2 regions of the Mesorhizobium sp. MC2-1-1 genome follow, and region 2 is predicted to be linked to the other one. Evidence: predicted binding sites of a transcription regulator. Region 2 holds the regulator's gene; the other holds the start of a gene.
What was found. The regulator PhoB, encoded in region 2, activates phosphate uptake and scavenging genes when phosphate is short. The targets are predictions, from matches to a motif close to TGTCATNNANCTGTCAT.
Positions count from the first base shown of each region.

Region 1: a site for PhoB is predicted at 1,986-2,002, ahead of ACR64R_RS13010 (esterase-like activity of phytase family protein). Genes of this name have one in related genera too.

Region 1 is NZ_CP195205.1:2,584,461-2,590,531, reverse strand. It holds gene ACR64R_RS13015 (MATE family efflux transporter) at 1-325, opposite strand, end outside; gene ACR64R_RS13010 (esterase-like activity of phytase family protein) at 417-1,886, opposite strand; gene ACR64R_RS13005 (LacI family DNA-binding transcriptional regulator) at 2,053-3,078, opposite strand; gene ACR64R_RS13000 (Gfo/Idh/MocA family protein) at 3,275-4,306, shown strand; gene ACR64R_RS12995 (sugar phosphate isomerase/epimerase family protein) at 4,303-5,211, shown strand; gene ACR64R_RS12990 (substrate-binding domain-containing protein) at 5,295-6,071, shown strand, end outside.
Region 2 is NZ_CP195205.1:3,961,652-3,967,722, forward strand. It holds gene ACR64R_RS19600 (ATP-binding cassette domain-containing protein) at 1-108, opposite strand, end outside; gene ACR64R_RS19605 (sugar ABC transporter permease) at 185-1,537, opposite strand; gene xylF (D-xylose ABC transporter substrate-binding protein) at 1,769-2,809, opposite strand; gene ACR64R_RS19615 (ROK family protein) at 3,077-4,312, shown strand; gene phoB (phosphate regulon transcriptional regulator PhoB) at 4,343-5,032, opposite strand; gene phoU (phosphate signaling complex protein PhoU) at 5,050-5,757, opposite strand; gene pstB (phosphate ABC transporter ATP-binding protein PstB) at 5,778-6,071, opposite strand, start outside.

The DNA.
Region 1 (6,071 bases), 1.4 Mb from region 2:
AGAAGAAGGTTGCGCTGGTGCCGACGATGCTTCGCGCCTTCGGCAGGTCGCGGGCACCAACCGACTGCGCGACCAGGATGGTTGCCGCCATGCCGACGCCGAATACGGTGCCTAGTATGAGAAACAGCACGAGATTGGCGTTGGAGGTGGCGGTCAGCGCAGCCTCGCCGAGGAAACGGCCGACCCAGACGGAATTGATCGATCCGTTGAGCGATTGCAGCACGTTGGAGCCCAGCACCGGCAGCGCGAACAAAAGCAGCGTTCGCGGGATCGGGCCGCTGGTCAGGTCGCCGACACGCTGGCGGCCGCTCGTCTTGTCATCCATGGCACGTCCCGAAAATGAATCAGGCCCGCGATGCTATCGCAGGCCTGACGCTCATGCATCCCTTCCGGGCTGGGCCAGATGACCAGCTGACTTACTGTGTGTTGCTGGAAAGGCCGGGCAGCGTGACCTGATAGACCAGGAAGGTGGTGTCGACGTCGGCGCCATCCTCGGCCTTGTAGGGCGCGCCGACCTGGAAGCCGTCCTGGGTGAGGAAGTCGTTGTCGTTGGCGACGAACAGGAAATAATCGTCGGGCAGTTTCGGATCGAGCACGGAGACCAGCGACATCGCCTCCCACTTCTCCGACAGGTTGTCCTTGTCGTTCGGCGCGCCATTGTGCAGGCCGAAGCGGCCGAGCTCGCTCTTGTCATTGATGTCGATGAAGGCGGTGAGCTTGGCAGGCGTGACCGACGGGTCAAGCACGCCCTTCGGCGCGACCGGCTTGTCGGCGGCGTCGAACGGGCCATTGGCGATATCGGTGGCGGCGGAGAGATCGACGATCTCGATCTTGCGATAGAGCGACTCGTCGCCCTTGAGACCCTGGCCGTTGCCCGAGTCGCGCGCCAGCATCAGGAAGCTCTTGTCGGAGAGCGCGACGATCTCGCTCTGCGCGGCGACCTTGGTCTTGCCCTTGGCGTCCTTGAAGACCGGCAGCGGCACGACATATTCGTGCGCCAGTTTCAAATGGGCGAGGTCGGAGGCGTCATAGACCAACGCGCGGGTGTTCTGGCGCGTCGCGGCGGAATCGCCGCCATCCTGGCGGGTGGCCGACTGCAGCACGGCGATCAGGAACCTGCCGTCAGGGGTCATCGACATGCCTTCGAGGCCCTGGTTGTTCTGGCGGCCGGTCTCCGGATCTTTCGGGTCGGGCTCGGCGGCGCCGGGACCGGGATTGTCGGAAGCGAAGTTCGGCTTGCCGTGGCGCGTCGGCACCAGGGCCGCAGGCGGCTGCGTCGCCGACATCAGGCGGCCTTCGGCCGAGAAGCGATAGATGTTGGGGCCGTATTCGTCGGAAATGAACATGGTGCCGTCCGGCAGGCGCACGATCGCTTCGTCGTCCAGCGCCAGCTTGCCGTTGTCGGCCTGGGGCAGGATCGGCATATCGCCTGCGGCTTGGCGCACGCCGTTCAACGGATCGAGGCCGGTGGCGTCGGTGCCCTTGTCGTCGGTCAGGAGCATGGTGTCGGCGAGCGTCGCCTTGACGCCGGTCTGTTCCTTCCCCGAGGCGGGCGCGGCACCTGGAGCGGTCGGGGTCAGCTCGATCGAGATCGTGTTCAGGCGCGGACGGTAGTCGGTGGTGCCGACGACATTGTAGCCGCGATCCGGCAGCAACCAGAGCGAGCCCTTGTAGCCAGCGCCGTCGCGCGCCCAGCCCTTGGTGTCGATCGACATGCCGGAACCCGAACCGAAAGTCTCGCCGAACTTGTCTTTCTGGCTGGCCGGGATGCGGCCGACGCCGACCAGCCCCTTGTTGACATAGGCGACGCCATCCGCGAGCGCCGGGGGGAGCGTGAGCAGGACCAGTGCCGCGCCGAGCGCGACGGTTCGGTTGAGATGCTTCATGAATATCCCTTCGTGACGAGCATGGCGGCCAATGGCTGAAAGGGCGCAGGATCGAAGATGCCGCAAGCCGCTTTCCGTCGAGCGGTCTAGGACGCCAACGTGATGGTTGCGTGACAGGAGGGGACGCCCTTCACCCATACGAAGGGGAGAAGGGAGAGGCTTCCGCTCAATCGCTCTCTCTTGCGATCAGCTCCAGCGGCCAGACCTCTCGGATGATGCGCGGCCCTTCCGGGCCAGCGAAAGCAGGCAGCGCGGCCAGAAGCATCTCGGCCAGCCGCCGACCCATGGGCTCCAGTGCCGGACGGAAGGCGGTCAATGTCGGCGAGAAGTAGCGACAGAGCGGCGTGTCTACGATGACGATCACCGCCATGTCATGGCCAGGCTTGATTCCCATCTCGGCAAGCGCCTTGCAGCCGCCAAGCGCCATCGCGTCATTGTTGAAGATGATCGCCGTCGGCGGGTCCCTGGAGCGCATGACTTGCGGCGTCACCTGGTATCCGCCGGTCTCGTTGATGAACCCGTCGGCGACCAAGCCGGGGTCGACCTCGATGCCATGCCGCTTCAGCGCCTTGCGGTAGCCGTCGAGGAACAGGTAGCCGAAGTTGAGATCAAGCGAAGGGCGGATGGCAGCAATGCGGCGGTGGCCGCGCGCGACCAGCCGCTCGACGGCTTCATCGCCCGCCCGCTCGAAATCGATGTCGAGCGAAGGATAGGTGTCGCCGCCGGACCGACTTCGGCCAAGCGTTGCGAAGGGGAAGCCGGCCTTGCTGAGATAGTCGATCCGATCGTCTTCACGCCGTGTATTGGCCAACACGACCGCGTCGGCCCGGCGCGTCTCGACCACGCGGCGCAACCGCTCCTGCTGATATTGGCCGGGCTCACCCATGACGACCATAAGATCGAGGTCATGCTCGGCAAGCTTCGCCTGCAGCCCGATGAGGAACGGGATGAAGAAGGGCTCGCCATATTGCTGGTCGCCGGGATGCGGCTGCAGCATGAAGGCGATCGAACGGGTGGCGCCTTGCCTCAGACTGCGGCCGGACTGGTTTGGCGAATAGTTCAATTCCCTGGCCGCTTCCAGCACGCGCTGGCGTGTATCGGCGTTGACATCGGCGCGGCCGTTCAGCGCCCGGGACACGGTGCCGATTGAAATGTTCAGATGACGCGCAAGGTCGTGAATGCTGGACGCCAAGAGCCACTCTCCCTTGCCTTGGCTAGCATTGGCCGCCGCCCGGGCCAAGGCATCCGGAAGATTTTTGAGAGACAGCCGGTTGACATTCTACGCCATCGGGTGTGTTCTCGTAAACGTTTACGGAAAAACGTTTACGGTCCTGCCGTGAATGCCGTGATCACCGGTCTGGAGGGACCGGGCGGAGGAGGAGCGCTGGATGATGAAGGTCGTCCTGGTCGGGTGCGGAGCGATGAGCAAGCACTGGCTCGATGCCGCAAGGCGGGCCGATGGGCTTGCCGTTGTCGGCCTTGTCGATCTCGATGCCGAACGGGCGCAGGGGCGGGCGCGCGAATACGAGCTCACCAACGCTGTCATTGGCACCAGCCTCGATGCCGTCCTTGATCAGACCAAGCCGGATGCCGTGTTCGACGTCGTGGTTCCGGCAGCGCGCCGCGAGGTCGCGCTTTCGGCCTTCGCCCATAATTGCCATTTGCTCACCGAAAAGCCGCTGGCCGACAGTCCCGAAAACGCACACGCCATCATCGCGGCGGCGCGGCGAGCCGGTCGCATCCATGCCGTGGTCCAGAACCGCCGCTATGTCGCCAATGTCCGGCGCATCCGGCGTTTCCTCGACTCCGGCGCGATCGGCGCGCCGACCAGCATCCATGCCGACTTCTTCGTCGCCCCGCATTTCGGCGGCTTTCGCGAGGAGATGGAGCATGTGCTGCTGCTCGACATGGCGATCCACACCTTCGATGCGGCCCGCTATATGGTCGCGGGCGAACCGGCGAGCGTCTATTGCCAGGAGTGGGAGCCGGCCAATTCCTGGTACCGGCAGGGCTCGTCGGCAAGCGCCGTCTTCGATTTCGGTGGCGGCAAGGTTTTCACCTATGCCGGATCCTGGTGCGCCGACGGTTTTCGCACGAGCTGGGAAAGCGCTTGGCGCATCGTCGCTGAACGGGGCAGCCTGATCTGGGACGGCTATGATGATTTGAAGGCCGAAGTGGTCGCGTCAGGCCGCGACGGCATCATCGACAAGACCCAACCGATCGAAGTGCCGCCGCTCGATCCCGCCGATCGCATCGACGGTCATCTCGGCATCATCCAGGATTTCATGCAGGCGGTCGAGGCCGGCACCGAGCCGGAAACGCGCGGCATCGACAATATCCGCAGTCTGGCCATGGTGTTCGGTGCCATCGAGAGCGCCGAGACCGGGCGCCGCGTCCCGATCACACAGGAACAGCAATGATGCCGAACCCGCTTCTCGATATCAGGATCGGCACCATGGTGCGGGCCAATCTCGACGATCCGGCGGCCTATATCAGGCAGATCCTGCCGCTCGGCTTCGAGAGCATCCAGCCCTTCTTCTGGCAGACGCTGGGCGGCAAGGATCTGCCGCGGCTGGCCGGAGAGATCCGTGAGGCGATCGGCGACGCCGACGTCATCGTGTCGTCGATCGGCGTGTTCGGTAATCCGCTGGAGAGCGGCGACGTCGATCGCGGCGTGCTCGCGGCCTGGGAGACCGTCATCGACAATGCGCATCTGTTCGGCGCTTCGACGGTCAGCGGCTTCACCGGCCGCATTCGGGGCAAGAAGCTGACCGACAGCCTGCCGCGCTTCCGCGAAGTGTGGGGGCCGCTGGCCAGGCGCGCCGCCGACAAGGGCGTGCGCATCGCTTTCGAGAATTGCGCCATGGACGGCAACTGGGCGAGCGGCGACTGGAACATCGCCCACAATCCGGACGCCTGGGAGCTGATGTTCAACGAATTGCCCAACGACAATCTCGGTCTCGAATGGGAGCCCTGCCACCAGCTCGTCTATCTGATCGACCCGATGCCGCAGATCCGTAAATGGGCGCCCCGCATCTTCCATGTCCATGGCAAGGACGCGACGGTGCGCTGGGACGTGATCCGCGAGCATGGCGTGTTCGGCCGCCTGCCTTTCGTGCAGATGCGCACGCCGGGCTTCGGCGACAGCGACTGGACGCGGGTGATCAGCGAATTGCGGCTGGCCGGTTACAAGGGCGCCATCGACATCGAGGGCTGGCACGACCCGGTTTATCGCGGCGACCTCGAGATCACCGGTCAGGCGCGGGCGCTCGACTATCTGAAGCAATGCCGGGGAGGCGCCAGCTACCTGCCCAATCCGACTTGAGCAGCGGCCGGCGGGAGGAGCCGGCCGATCGAAATCACTGTCGTAACCCTTGATCGCGAGGGAACCAAAAGGGAGGAACGTGCATGAGCATGACGACCAGAAGGACTGTTCTGCGCTCGACCGTCGTGGCTGCCGCCGCGGCGCTCTGCGCCTCGATCTCCACCTTGCCGGCACAGGCGCTCGACGCGCAATGGTGCAAGGACGTGCACATCCGCTTCTTCGTCGGCGGCGCCGAGGGTGACGCCTTCGGCACCATCGTCTACAATGGCGCCAAGCAGGCGGCGGCCGATCTCGGGCCAAAAGTCGACTACATCTTCTCTCAGTGGGACGTCGAGAAGATGGTGCAGCAATTGCGCGAGGCTGTCGCCGTCAAGCCGCAGGGGATCGCCATGATGGGCCATCCGGGCGACGCCGCGATCATGCCTTTGGCCGAGCAGGCGCACAAGGACGGCATCAAGATGATGTACCAGAACGTCCCGGTGCCGAAGGTGGTGGAAGCATTCGGCGGCGGCTATGTCGGCGCGCAGCAGGAGCAGCAGGGTCGCGCGCTCGGCGCCGAGGCGTTCAAGCTCGGCAAGCTCAAGGCCGGCGACAAGGCGATCATGATCGGTCCGTTCGAGAACGAGAACCGCGGCGCGCGCGAGCGCGGCACGGTGGCGGCCCTGAAGGAAGCCGGCGTCGAGGTGATCCAGCTGTCCTCGCCGCCAAGCGGCGAATGGGCGTCCGATCCCAACCTGGCCATTCCGGTGATCACCGCGGCGCTGCTCAACCACCCGGACGTCAAGGCGGTCGGTTATCCCGGCGGCCAGATGCTCGGCAATGTCGCGACCTATATGCAGGCCGCGGGGCGCAAGCCCGGC
Region 2 (6,071 bases):
GAAGAGATCGACGGAGGCGTCATCGACGGCGCGGATGCCGCCGAAGGCGATCGAGATGTTGCGCATGTCGACCAGCGGGACGCCGGCGGGAGCGGATTTTTCAGCCATGTTGGTTCTTCTCCCATGGTCCATCTTTCGGCACGATCTCGTCCCGAAAACCGGTTTCATCTTTTGGCAATCATTCTCAGACGCGCTTGCGATAGATGGTGTCGAGCCACACCGCGACGACCAGCACCGCGCCGACGACTATGCTTTGCAGCGGCGAATCGACGCCGAGCAGGACCATGCCGGACTGCAGCGACTGCATCAAAAGCGCGCCGAGCATGGCGCCGAGCACGGTGCCGGAGCCGCCGGCGAGCGAGGTGCCGCCGATGACGGCGGCCGCAATGACCAGCAGTTCGTCCAGCGTTCCCAGCACGTTGGTCGAGGAGTTCTGCCTGGCAGACGAGATCGCCGCCGCGATCGTCGCCAGCACGCCCATGATCATGAACACCTTCATGGTGATCCAACGCGTGTTGATGCCGGCGAGGTTGGCTGCTTCCGGATTGCCGCCGATGGCGAAGACATACCGGCCGAAACGCGTGCGCTTGGTGACGAAGGTCATGATCAGGCCGACGGCGACGGCCATCAGCACCGGAATGGCTATGCCATGCGCGATGAACAGCCCTCCTTCGGGCACGGTGATGTTGTTGGCGGCGGCGTAGCGGTTTACGATGCCGACCGGCCACGGATAGGAATTGGCGAGCCATACCGCCCCCAATATGATCGCGCAGGTGACCGTGGCGAGCAGGGTCTCGGCCCAGACCGGACGCAGCGGGAATCGGAAGCGCTTGCGCTGCACACGACCGTTGAAATGCATGAAGACCACCGCCAGGCAGGCGACGATGCCAACGGCCCAGCTCCATTTGGCGCCGATCGATCCGGCCGGCCCGCCGCCCATAAGCTGGAACGTGGCGTCGAGCGGCGCCACCGTCTGGCCGCTGGTGACCCACCAGGCCGCACCCCGCCATACCAGCAGGCCGCCCAGCGTCACGATGAAGGCCGGCACTTCGAGATAGGCGATGATGAAGCCTTGGAAGGCGCCGATGACGAGGCCGAGCGCCAGGCCGATCACCAGCGCCAGAATCCAAATCCAGGGGTTGCCCAATTCGAGCCCGACGAAGCGACCCAGGAAATGCACCTGGGCAAAACCCATGACCATGCCGATCAACCCTTCGGCTGATCCCACCGAAAGGTCGATGTTGCGCATGACGATGACAAGCACCATGCCGGAGGCCATGATCGCCACGGCAGAAGTCTGCACAGACAGGTTCCAGAGATTGCGTGGCGTCAGGAACGTGCGGCTGTCGAAATCGAGCGGATTGACGCCAAGGCGCAGGCTGGAGATCACATGCAGCCCGATCCAGATCAGGAGCAGCGCGCCGATCATGCCGAGCATGCGGGTGTCGAGTTCGGTCGCCTTCAGGAATCTGGCGACGGCGTTTAGTTCCGATGCACGCGCGGTATCCGCCTGGGGGGTAGACGTCGTGTCGGTCATGATTTCCTCCCGCCGGCTTGTCGTCTGGCGCGGATGCCGGAACCAAGCCTAGAAGCTATCCGCCAAGGGCGGAAACACAAATCTTTTGAGAGAACGCCTCGGGCTTGAAGCAATCCCGGGAAAAATGCGTAGCGGTTTTCCGTCCGGGATCGCGGAGACAAGGAACAGGAGCGGTTCATTGAACCGCTCCTGCCCGCGGCGCATGGATTTTGATCGAAAGTCGGCAGAGCGTCAGTTGCAGACCTTGACGCTGCCGGCGGCAACGCCCGCGCAGACCTCATCCTTCTTGATCCAGCCGGCGTCGATGACGACGTTCAGATTGTCCTTGGTGATCGCGATCGGGGTCAGGAACAGCGACTTGACCGTGTTGCCGCCCGGCGTCGTGAAGTCCTTGGCCCCGGCGATGTCGCCCATCTTCTTGCCGTCGGCGAGCTGCGATGCGATCTCGGCGGCGTTCTTGCCGAGCTCGCGCGCATCCTTCCACACCGACACGGTCTGCGTGCCGAGCGCGATGCGGTTAAGCGCCGCGTGGTCGCCGTCCTGGCCGGAGACCGGGACCGTGCCCGCCAGCCCTTGCGCCGTCAGCGCAGCGACGACGCCGCCGGCGGTGCCGTCATTGGCTGCCACGACCGCGTCGACCTTGTTGTCGTTGGCGGTCAGGAACTGCTCCATGTTCTTCTGCGCGTTGGCGGGCAGCCAGCCGTCGGTATAGGCCTCACCGACATTCTTGATCTTGCCGCTGTCGATGGCTTCCTTCAGCACTTCCATCGAGCCGGAGAACAGGAAATCCGCGTTCGGATCGGCGCCAGAGCCCTTGATGAAGACGTAATTGCCTTCCGGCTTCACCTTGAACACCTCGCGGGCCTGCATGCGGCCGACTTCCTTGTTGTCGAAGGTCAGGTAGAACACGTCCTTGTTCTCGATCAGGCGGTCATAGCCAACGACCGGAATGCCTTCGTCCAGGGCCTTCTGCACAGCCGGCCCGATAGCCGAGGCGTCCTGCGCCAGGATGATCAGCGCGTTGGCGCCTTGCGAGATCAGGCTTTCGACGTCGGTCAGCTGCTTGCCCGGGTTGGACTGCGCATCGGCCGAAATATACTTGTCGCCGGCGGCCTCGATGGCAGCCTTCATCGCCGCTTCGTCGGTCTTCCAGCGCTCTTCCTGGAAATTCGACCACGAGACGCCGATCACCTTGCCCTTCGCCTCGGCGACCGACGCCAGCGTCAGCGACATGGCAACGCCCGCCAGGATGGCGGCTGCGAATTTCTTCATGATATCCTCCCTGCGCCCTCGGCGGCGCGACCCAGACTGGTCCGAAGACCGGCAAAGAGGCTTTTTTTCGAGCCTCAAAAAAATAGTGGTGCAGCAAAACGGCCCTGTCAACCGGGATTCTGATGGCTTTTGATGTGTCCCGGGATTTTTTCGACATTCGCAATAAATAATGACATGGGCTTTGGCTTCTGCCACTATCCATAGCGTGTCGGCGACAGGCCAAGGCATCATCACAAGGCCGCGACGACCCGGGAGGACGTGCGAGAGATGTCGGTCGGAATCCGCCACGACGACTTGCGCCGGCGCAATCGCGCCATGGTGATTGCGGCCGTGCGTCGCGCCGGCCAGCCGTCCCGCACGGAGATTGCCGCCACCACCGGGCTCAGCCACTCGACCATTTCGGCGATCTCCGCCGATCTGATCCAGGAGGGCATTCTCGCGGAAAGCAAGGCCAGCGAGCCGACGGCTTTGCGACGCGGTCGGCCGCAGATCGGTCTCGCGCTCAACCCCGAAGCCGCCGCGGTGCTGACGGTGGTGCTGTCGCTCAACTTCCTCTCCGTCGCCGTCATCGACTATGCCGGCCAGGTCATCGCCGAGGAGCAGCGCCGACTCGACACGCTGACATTGCCGCGCGACGAACTGATCGGCGAATGCGTCGCCATCGTCAGGCGCCGGCTGGAGGATTCCGACCTCGATGTCGGCAGCGTCGCCCGCATTGCCATGGGCATTCAGGGCATCGCCGATTCCCAAGCGCGCGCCATGCTGTGGTCGCCGATCACGCCACTGACGGACATTCCCTTCGCCGACATACTGGAGGCGGAGTTCGGCATCCCGGCCACGATGGAAAACGATTGCAACATGATGGCGGTGGCGCTCCAATGGCGCGATCCCGAGCGCTATCGCGACAATTTCATCGCGATCCTGCTCTCACACGGTATCGGCATGGGCCTGGTGCTGAAGGGCGAGCTTTTCATGGGCACGCATTCCTCCGGCGGCGAGTTCGGCCACATGATCCACCGGCCGGGCGGGGCGCTTTGCCGCTGCGGCCGCCGCGGCTGCGTCGAGGCCTATGCCGGCAATTATGCGATCTGGCGCAGCGCCATGGGAATAAGCGAGGATGCAACGCCGACCGACGTCGGCGACGCCGACATGCGGGCGCTGGCGGCAAAGGCCCGGCAGGAGAACGGCTTGGAGCGCGAGGCCTATCGCCGCGCAGGCGAGGCGCTTGGCTTCGGTCTTGGCAGCCTGTTCGCCCTCATCGACCCGGCGCCCGTCGCGATGGTCGGCGTCAGCGCGGCCGCCTTCGACCTGATCGAGCCGGCGCTGAGGGAGGCGATCGCCCAGACCGCCGGCGGCCAGCACTCGAAATCGATCTCCTTCGACACCGAGCCGAACGAACTGCCACTGATCCGCGAAGGCTGCGCCATGCGCGCTCTGACCTTCGTCGACCAGGAGATTTTCGCGCCGGGCGTCCAGGCGAGAGCGGGCAAGCACGTTGCATAGTGGCGAGTGCAAGCGCCGAGATACGTATCCCTAGTCCTCCCGGATCGCGTAGCCCGCCCCACGGATGGTGCGGATGACATCCGGCATGCGGCCATTGTTGACGGCCTTGCGCAGGCGCCCGACATGGACGTCCACAGTGCGCTCGTCGATATAGATCGTCTCGCCCCAGACATTGTCGAGCAGCTGGCTGCGCGAGAACACGCGGCCGGGATGGCGCATCATGAATTCGAGCAGGCGGAACTCGGTCGGGCCGAGCCTGATCTCGCTCTTCTTGCGGTAAACGCGGTGCGATTCACGGTCGAGCACGATGTCGCCGACCTTGAGCACGCTGGACAGCACCTCCGGCTTGGCGCGGCGCAGCAATGCCTTGACGCGCGCCATGAACTCCGGCGTCGAGAACGGCTTGACCAGATAGTCGTCGGCGCCGGTGGACAGGCCGCGCACGCGGTCGCTTTCCTCGCCGCGAGCCGTCAGCATGATGATCGGCAGCCGCTCGGTCTCGGGCCGCATCCTGAGACGCCGGCAAAGCTCGATGCCGGAAACGGCCGGCACCATCCAGTCGAGCACGAGCAGGTCGGGAACGTTTTCCTGAAGGCGGATTTCGGCCTCGTCGCCGCGGGTGACCACTTCCACCTGGTAGCCCTCGGATTCGAGATTGTAGCGGAGCAGCACCCCCAGCGGCTCCTCGTCTTCCACCACCATGATTCGTGGCGCGATCATCGGGGTAACCTTTTCCGTCAGACAGCCGGCGCCGACATTGCCGTCTCGTCCTGCTTCGGACGGTTCGCGGGCAATTGCGTGCCGGTCAGCACATAATAGGCGTTCTCGGCGATGTTGGTCACATGGTCGCCGATACGCTCGAGATTCTTGGCGCAGAACAGAAGATGCGTGCAAGCGGTGATGTTGCGCGGGTCTTCCATCATGTAGGTCAAGAGCTCGCGGAAGACCGAGGTGTATTTGACGTCGATGCGTTCATCGTCGTTGCGCAGCTTGGCGAGCGCCGAGGCATCGCCGACCATGTATTCCTGGATCACGCCCTGGACCTGGATCAGCACCATCTGCGCCATGGAATCGATAGAATGCGTGAGATCGCGCGGCGCGGCGGCGACGCCGACCGAGCCGACGCGCTTGGCGATGTTCTTGGCAAGATCGCCGATGCGCTCGAGGTCGCCCGCCATGCGGATCGAGCCGACCACGTTGCGCAGGTCGTCCGCCATCGGCTGCCGCTTGGCGATCAGTGTGATGGCGCGGTCGTCGAGCTCGCGCTGGCGCGCGTCCATGATGGCGTCGTCGGAGACGACGCGCTGCGCCAGCGCATTGTCGCTTTCGAGCAGCGCCCGGGTCGAGCCGCCGACCATGGAGCCGGCGAGATCGCCCATGTCGTTGATGAGCCGGCTGATCTGCCTCAGATCCTCGTCGAAGGAGGCGACGGTATGTTCGGCCATGATGTTGTCCTCGTATGAACTCAGCCGAAGCGGCCGGTGATGTAGTCCTGCGTGCGCTTCTCGCGGGGCGAGGTGAAGATCTTCTCGGTCCGGTCGAACTCGACCAGTTCGCCGAGATACATGAACGCCGTCTGCCGCGACACGCGCGCCGCCTGCTGCATGTTGTGGGTGACGATGACGATCGTGTAATCGGCCTGCAATTCGTCGATCAGCTCTTCGATCTTGGCCGTCGACAGCGGATCCAGCGCCGAGGCCGGCTCGTCAAGCAGGATCACCTCGGGCTTCACCGCGACGGTGCGGGCGATGCACAGGCG